2 linked regions of the Vreelandella piezotolerans genome follow. The protein of the gene in region 2 interacts with the protein of the main gene of each other region in a pairwise test. Links are inferred from orthologs where the notes say so. Each region holds a gene or a part of one and is shown on either strand. Other genes may lie near its edges.

What was found. Proteins that work in one complex are often made in the same cells at the same time.
Region 1: the proteins of ybgC (region 2) and acpP interact in binary tests that used the Escherichia coli proteins (3 or more experiments, as listed by UniProt). The link is inferred for Vreelandella piezotolerans from one-to-one orthologs.

What each region holds. Positions count from the first base shown.
Region 1 is NZ_CP048602.1:2,261,882-2,266,613, reverse strand. What follows is about bases 65-2,982. They hold acpP (acyl carrier protein), read left to right. Parts: upstream 65-1,365; coding sequence 1,366-1,599; downstream 1,600-2,982. Other genes in these bases: fabF (beta-ketoacyl-ACP synthase II), read left to right, coding at 1,794-2,982; fabG (3-oxoacyl-ACP reductase FabG), read left to right, coding at 498-1,241; fabD (ACP S-malonyltransferase), read left to right, coding at 65-445. Also shown: more of fabD, read left to right, coding at 1-64; more of fabF, read left to right, coding at 2,983-3,032; pabC (aminodeoxychorismate lyase), read left to right, coding at 3,039-3,848; endolytic transglycosylase MltG, read left to right, coding at 3,879-4,732. UniProt on the Escherichia coli protein: Carrier of the growing fatty acid chain in fatty acid biosynthesis.
Region 2 is NZ_CP048602.1:1,920,727-1,924,520, reverse strand. Bases 1-2,941 are described here. They hold ybgC (tol-pal system-associated acyl-CoA thioesterase), read left to right. Parts: upstream 1-1,242; coding sequence 1,243-1,641; downstream 1,642-2,941. Other genes in these bases: tolA (cell envelope integrity protein TolA), read left to right, coding at 2,828-2,941; tolR (protein TolR), read left to right, coding at 2,377-2,814; tolQ (protein TolQ), read left to right, coding at 1,670-2,365; ruvB (Holliday junction branch migration DNA helicase RuvB), read left to right, coding at 209-1,246; ruvA (Holliday junction branch migration protein RuvA), read left to right, coding at 1-157. Outside these bases: more of tolA, read left to right, coding at 2,942-3,794.

The DNA of each region.
Region 1 (4,732 bases), 340 kb from region 2 along the record:
CAGTAAAGCGGCGGTTGAGCGTGCCATTACGGCCTGCCAAGAGGCCGGTGCCAAGCGTGCACTGGCTTTGCCCGTTTCTGTACCGTCCCACTGTGCGTTGATGCGCCCCGCTGCCGAGCGTTTGGCCAATGCGATGCAATCGATCGAGCTACGCACGCCTCGCTACACCGTCATCCAAAACGTCGACGCCCAAGCCCATGCGGATGTCGACACGCTTCGTACGCGCTTGATCGAGCAGCTCTATCAACCTGTGCGATGGTCCTCTTGCGTTGAAGCCATGGCAGAGCAAGGTGCTAATGTCTTCATCGAATGTGGCCCGGGCAAGGTGCTGACCGGTCTCAACAAGCGTATCGTGCGTGGTGCCAAGGGGTTGGCGGTCAACGACCCCGACAGTTTGGACGCAGCGCTCGAGCTTGCGCGCGAAACATTGGCGGGTAATGCGTGATAAACGGCGAATATCAGCTACCCTTGCTTAGTTCAGTGGAAGGAAACGTGTTATGACGCAAGAGAAACGTGTCGCCCTAGTAACGGGAGCAAGCCGCGGCATTGGTCGTGCCATTGCTCACGAGCTTGGTCGTCAGGGCCGTATCGTCATCGGTACGGCCACTAGCGACGCTGGTGCTGAGAAAATCGATGCCGATTTAAAAGCCAATGGCATTGAAGGCGCAGGCATGTGCCTGAATGTCACCGATCAGGCGAGTATCGATGAGGTGTTAAAGACGATCGGTGAGCGTTTCGGGGCACCCACGATTTTGGTTAACAATGCAGGGATTACCCGTGATAACCTCCTCATGCGGATGAAAGAGGAGGAGTGGGATTCCGTGATGGATACCAACCTCAAATCCGTCTACCGTGTGAGCAAGGCTTGCCTGCGTGGCATGACCAAGGCGCGCTTTGGTCGAATCGTATCGATCAGTTCGGTCGTCGCGACCATGGGTAACTTGGGTCAAGCGAACTATGCAGCGGCCAAGGCTGGCATGGAGGGCTTTAGTCGTGCACTTGCGCGCGAGGTGGCGTCACGTGCCATCACGGTCAATGCCGTTGCGCCGGGTTTTATCGCCACTGATATGACTGAATCGCTGCCCGAAGCACAGCACGACATGTTGCTGAAACAGATTCCTTTGGCACGTCTGGGCGGGCCAGAAGAGATTGCTGCTGCCGTTGGCTTTTTGACGAGTGACGCTGCAGGGTATATCACTGGTGAAACGCTGCACGTGAATGGCGGTATGAATATGCGTTGATGGCCTTGGGTTTGGCGGTTGCGTCAACCTAAGGGCGTCTATAAACTACCCCGCAGCTTTTGGCTTGCGGTTTCCAAATAGCTGGTTATCTATAACGGCTAATGTGAACGACTGGAGTACGTTGATGAGTACTATTGAAGAGCGCGTAAAAAAAGTAGTGGCAGAGCGCCTGAACGTTAAAGAAGAAGACATCCAGAACAGCTCTTCTTTCACTGAAGACCTGGGTGCCGACTCTCTGGACACCGTTGAACTGGTGATGGCATTGGAAGAGGAATTCGATACTGAAATTCCTGACGAAGAAGCCGAAAAAATCACCACGGTTCAAGAAGCGATCGACTACGTAAACGCCCACCAGTAAGGGCGCGATCATCGCGAAGAGTCAGGGTGGGGTGTCTCCCGCCCGTATTAAAAAAGCCGTCCTGATAGGGGACGGCTTTTTTGCTTTACGCTCTCAATGAATATAACGTTCAAACTCCGTTATACTAGTCACCAAATTTCTGCAGCAAATGACCCAGATGGGTCGTGTCACCATGGATGCCTGGAGGAAAGCTGATGGCGCGAAGAAGGGTAGTGGTAACTGGGTTAGGCCTGGTGACCCCAGTGGGCAATAGCGTAGACGAGTCGTGGGCCAATATCGTCGCGGGGAAAAGTGGCATTGCGCCTATCGAGCACTTCGATACCAGTGGCTTCAATACACGCTTTGGTGGTTCGGTAAAGAATTTCGATATCAGCCCCTACTTGAACCCCAAAGATGCACGCAAGATGGATCTGTTCATTCAGTACGGCATGGCGGCCGGTGCGCAGGCCATCCAGGATTCAGGCATAGAGTGTAACGACGAGAACGCCGAGCGCATCGGTGTGGCTATCGGTTCAGGCATCGGCGGCTTGCCAATGATTGAACATAACCACAATGCGCTCAATAAAGGCGGCGCGCGCCGCGTGTCGCCGTTCTTTGTGCCGGGGTCCATCATCAATATGATCTCGGGCAACATGGCGATCCAGCACGGCTTCAAAGGGCCGAATATTGCCATTACGACGGCATGCACCACCGGTACGCATAATATTGGCTACAGCGCACGTACCATCGCCTACGGCGATGCAGACGTGATGATTTGTGGCGGTGCGGAAATGGCCACGACGCCGCTGGGTTTGGGCGGTTTCTCGGCGGCGCGTGCGCTTTCCACACGCAATGACGACCCTGAAGCGGCAAGCCGTCCTTGGGATGCCGGGCGCGATGGCTTCGTGCTCTCGGATGGTGCGGGCGTGTTGGTGTTAGAAGAGTACGAGCATGCCAAAGCACGTGGAGCCCACATTTATGCGGAGCTTGCAGGCTTTGGAATGAGTGATGATGCCTATCATATGACGGCACCTCCAGAGGACGGCCGTGGCGCGGCGCTCTCTATGAGTAATGCGATCAAAGATGCCGCCATTGATCCATCGGCCGTGCATTATATCAATGCTCACGGTACGTCGACGGCGGCTGGTGATTTGGCGGAGAGCCGTGCGATCGAGAAAGTGTTGGGTCATGCGGCTCAGCACGTGGCCGTAAGCTCCACCAAGTCGATGATTGGTCACTTGCTGGGAGCTGCTGGCGCCGTTGAAGCCGTTTTCAGCATTCTGGCCATTCGTGATCAGGTTGCGCCGCCCACCATCAACCTGGACAACCCTCAGGAGGGCTGCAATCTCGACTACGTCCCCCATACCGCTCGTGACATGCGTATCGATGTAACGCTGTCGAACTCGTTTGGTTTTGGTGGCACGAACGGCTCGCTGTTGTTCAAAAAGGTATAAGCCTTGATGCCGATGCCCCAGGTGCCTTTCGATGACCGCGGGCTGGCGTATGGCGATGGTCTATTCGAAACCGTCTTGCTACGTGATGGGCAGCCCGTGCTGTGGGAGTACCATCACGCCCGGTTGTCAAAGGGCTGCCAACGTTTGAATATTCCATTGCCGTCTGCTCGGCAGCTGTCTCAGGCGTGGCAAGCCCCCCCTAGGGCCGCTCTCGAGGTTCTCAAGCTCATTTTGACCCGTGGGAGTGGTGGTCGTGGCTACGCGATTCCTAACCAGGTAGCGCCCCGGCTGATGACTCGGCGTACGCCCTTTACGACAAACGAAACGCACTGGCGTGAGGGCGTATGCGTTCGTATGTGTCAACTGCGTTTGGGGCATCAACCGCTTCTGGCCGGGATCAAACATCTCAATCGGCTAGAGAACGTGCTGGCGCGTCAGGAGTGGCAAGAGCCTGACATCGCCGAAGGGTTGCTGACCGATCAAGCGAGTAATGTCGTGGAGGCCACCAGTATGAACCTGTTCTGGTCGTCAGAAGGGCGTTTGTATACGCCCTACATTGATCGTTGCGGTGTAGAGGGCACCCTGCGTGCTGCCTTGCTGTCTGAGGGCCTCATCCACGAAAGCCGTTTGTCCGCTGCAGCGTTGTCAAGCGTGGAACGGCTTTGGGTCGGTAATTCAGTTCAAGGGGTTTGGCCCGTGCGTGAGCTACGCGACGCCCACGGCAGTCGACTAGCGGCGTGGCCGCGCTTCAAGGCGGATCCGCTGCAAGTCGCGGCGCATCGGCTGCTCGGTTATCCAGGTACATTTCTATCGTAGGCAACCCCATAACATGATCGAGGTATCAACGTGAAACGGTTATTTGCCGTCTTAGCGGTATTGGTAGTGCTGGCGATTGCCGCCGTGCTAGGTGGCTATGCCTATTGGCAGCAGCGCCTTGCGGCACCCATTGTCGTTGAGGAACCCACGCTTTACCAAGTGCCTGCGGGTGCTGGATTTCATCAAGTCGTACGTGACCTGGCTTCTCAAGGCGTATTGAAAGACGTCTGGGCGTATCAACTGCTGGCTCGTATCGACCCAGAGCAGGTGCCGCAACTGCGGGTGGGAGAGTATCGGCTGATGCCCGGGATGAGCGGACTGGATGTCATTGCGTTATTGGGCAGCAATAACGTGGTGACATACTCGTTGACCGTACCGGAAGGTTGGACGTTTCGCCAGATGCGCACGTTGCTCGATACGGCCCCCAAGCTCGAGCATCGCACGACTGGCATGAGTGACGAAGCGATCATGACGCTTTTGGGGCGTGAGGGAGCTCATCCAGAAGGTTGGTTCTTTCCCGATACCTATCGCTACCATTTGGGCATGAGCGATGTGGATATCTTGCGTCAGTCCCTGCAGCGGATGGAGCGTATTTTGGAAGAGGTCTGGGCAGAGCGGGATGAGGATCTCACTATCGAGTCTCCTTACGAAGCACTCATCATGGCCTCGTTAATCGAACGCGAAACCGGAGCGCCGGAAGAGCGTCGGGAAATTGCCGGCGTTTTCAAGCGGCGTATGGAGCGCGGCATGCGTCTTCAAACGGACCCTACGGTCATTTATGGAATGGGCGAGCGCTACGAAGGGCGGATTACCCGTGCCGACCTGAGGGAAGCGACTCCCTACAACACGTACGTGATCGATGGTATGCCGCCGACACCCATCGC
Region 2 (3,794 bases):
AGCCGCGCCTAGAGACCATTTGGCAGACGCAGAAGCCGCTCTCGTCAGCCTGGGTTATAAGTTGACCGAGGCGGCCAAAATGCTCGCCGATGTTGATCCGAACCAGAGCACCGAAGCCCTCATCAAAGCCGCATTGACCAAGCGAATGTCTGGTTGAGCTGTACGGGTATCATGAGTACGCCTTGGTAAGCACTCCAGAAGAGTCACTATGTTAGAACACGACCGATTAATTGCCGCCGAGCCCGAGCAAGGCGAAGTGCGCATCGACCATGCGATTCGTCCCAAGCACCTCAAGGATTATATTGGCCAGCCACGGGTGCGCGAGCAGTTGGAGATTTTCATTGGGGCGGCACGGCTGCGCGAGGAGAGTCTGGACCACACCCTGGTCTTCGGCCCGCCAGGGTTGGGCAAAACGACGCTCGCAAACATCATTGCCACCGAAATGGGCGTCGGGTTGAAATCGACGTCTGGTCCGGTGCTCGAGCGCGCCGGCGACCTTGCCGCCATGCTCACGAATCTCGAGCCTGGCGATGTGCTGTTCATCGATGAAATCCACCGCCTCTCTCCCGTGGTAGAGGAAGTTCTGTATCCGGCGATGGAGGATTTTCAACTCGATATCATGATCGGTGAAGGCCCCGCAGCGCGATCCATCAAGCTGGATCTCCCAAAGTTCACACTGGTAGGTGCCACGACACGAGCAGGACTGCTCACGTCTCCGCTACGCGACCGCTTTGGCATCGTGCAACGCCTCGAATTTTATAACCTCGAAGAGCTAACCGAAATCGTCGCGCGCTCCGCCCGTTTGCTTGGCGTGGAAACCAGCCGTGAAGGGGCCATCGAAGTCGCCCGGCGCTCTCGTGGGACGCCTCGTATTGCCAATCGGTTGCTGCGCAGGGTACGCGACTACGCCGACATCAAGGGCGACGGCGTGGTGGACGTGACGCTCGCCGATGCGGCACTCAATATGCTAAACGTCGATCATCACGGGTTGGATCATATGGACCGACGCCTGCTGCTGGCCATGATCGACAAGTTCGATGGCGGTCCGGTCGGGGTCGACTCACTGTCTGCCGCCATTGGCGAAGAGCGCGATACCATCGAAGACGTTATCGAGCCGTATTTGATTCAGCAAGGCCTAATGATGCGTACCCCCAGGGGACGCGTGGTTACCCGCCAAGCTTGGTTGCACTTCGACCGCGTGCCCCACGAGCATTCGATCAATGCCGAGGGAGAGCGTCGACCATGAGCGAAACATTTAGCATCCCCGTGCGGGTTTATATGGAAGATACTGACGCGGGGGGAATTGTCTACTACGTTAACTACTTGAAGTTTATGGAGCGTGCACGCAGTGAGTGGTTGAGAGATTTAGGCCTCGACCAGCAAACGCTGCTAGACGAAGGTACGCAGCTAGTGGTATACCGCATGGCCTGTCACTATGCCAAACCGGCCCGGTTAGATGAGGCGCTCACGGTGACGGCCAGCATCGCGGAGCAGGGACGCTGCCGAATGACGTTCGCGCAGCAGGTTTTTCGTGAAAAGGAACTCTTGTGCTCTGCCACAGTCGAGATAGCCTGCTTGCACGCAGCAACACTGCGCCCCAAAGCGTGGCCATCATCACTTAACACCGTATCCCGTCGATAACGACACTAATTGATTGAAGAGGGCAACTGTGAACGATAACGCCATGTCCATTCCCCACTTGATAATGAGCGCCAGCACGGTCGTACAGCTGGTCATGTTGCTGCTCGTGGTGGGGTCAATTCTCTCGTGGGTGGTGATTTTTCAGCGCAGTATCGCGCTACGACGAGCCAAGCAGGAGTACAACCAGTTCGAAGAGTCGTTTTGGTCTGGCGTTGACTTGAACGAACTCTACCGTGAGATTCCTGCGGACGATCCTCGGCACGGCGCAGAGCATATTTTTCAAGCTGGTTTTCGTGAGTTCAATCGCTTGATGCCCAAGACTCGCAGTGCTGACACCGTTCTCGAAGGCGTTCAACGCAGCATGCGCGTTGCCTGGTCGCGGGAAGAGGATCGTCTGACTCAGCATCTCGTGTTCTTGGCAACGGTCGCCTCTGCCAGTCCCTATATCGGCCTATTTGGCACGGTGTGGGGCATCATGGGGTCGTTCCAGTCGCTCTCCATGACGCAACAAGCCACGCTCGCCACGGTGGCCCCCTGGATTGCAGAGGCGCTGATTGCCACCGCCATGGGGCTCTTCGCTGCGATTCCCGCCGTTATTTTTTATAACCGTCTCTCCAACAATGCGTCCCGCCTACTGGGCAAATACGAAGACTTTGCTGAGGAGTTTCACGCCATTTTGCATCGTAATCTGCAAGGGCGTGACGGCAAACCTAGCGCTGGTTAAGGGAGTCTGCCATGCAAGGTCCGTTCAATCGTAGTGGCAAAAGCAAGCCGATGGGGGAAATCAATGTCGTCCCCTTCATCGACGTCATGCTCGTGCTGTTGGTCATCTTTATGATTACCGCTCCTATGCTGACGCAGGGTGTGCAGGTCGACCTTCCACAGGTCACCTCCGAGCCTATTGAGACTCAGGAAGATAATGACCCGATCATCATCTCAGTCGATCGAGAGGGCGGCTACTTCATTACGTTGGGTGAGGACTCGACGGCCGTGACGCTCGACGAGATGTCGGAAAGGGTCGTGGCCATTCTGCAACGCCGCCCGGGAACACCGGTCATGGTGAGGGGTGACCGCAATGTACCCTATGGCCAGATCGTTCTTCTGATGAGCACGCTGCAGCGCTCGGGTGTCGCCAACGTGGGGCTGCTTTCCGAGCCGCCGCAAGATGGTTAAGGGCGAGTCGCACATGGCTGTGAAACCACCGCGTGACCCTCAAGACGTTGGCTATACGTGGCCGACGATTTTGGCCATTGCCGTGCACCTGCTCGTCATCGTGTTTAGCTTGATAAAGCTACCCAGTATGACGGCCGAGCCTGACTCCTCTTCGATCGTACAAGCGACGTTCGTGAGCACGGAAACGTTTACCGATCAGGCTCAGCAAGTCACCGAGCAGCAGGCGGCTATGAACAGTGCCACTGAGCCTGAAACGCCCGATCCAGAACCGCCCAGCGAAGAGCCCTCTGCAGAGGAGCAGGCCGCCGCCGAAGCCCAGCGACAAGCGGAGGCCGAAGCGGCTGAACAAGCCCGCGCCCTCGAACAAGCGCAAGCAGAGGCCGAAGCCGAGGCGCAGCGTCGTGCTGAAGAGGCTGAACGGTTGGCCGAACAGCAGGCAGCCGAAGCTCAGGCTCGCGAAGCCGAAGCGCAGCGTGCTCGCGAAGAAGCAGAAGCCCAGCGTCAGCGAGAGGTGGAAGCAGAGCGTGCACGAGCGGAAGCGGAGGCTCAGCGTCAGCGTGAGGCCGAGGAACAGCGTCAACGCGAGGAAGAAGCTCAACGTCAGCGCGAGGCGGAAGAGCAGCGTGCTCGCGAAGAGGAGGCTAGACGTCAGCGCGAAGCCGAAGAGCAGCGCGCACGTGAAGAAGCCGAAGCGCAACGTGCTCGGGAGGCAGAGGCGGAGCGTCAGCGCGAAGAGGAGGCTCGTCGCCAACGAGAAGCAGAGGAGCAGCGCGCGCGTGAGGCAGAAGCCCAGCGCCAACGGGAAGCCGAAGAGCGTCGCGCCGCAGAGGCGGCAGAAGCCGCTATGCAGCGCCAGCTCGCTGGAGAAGCAGAGGCGGCTGCCAATGCTCAGCAAGCACAGCAAGCAGCGAACAGCTTCATCAACATCGTGCGCCGTGCCGTTGAGCAGGCGTGGCTGATTCCGCCCGCTGCGAGTGATT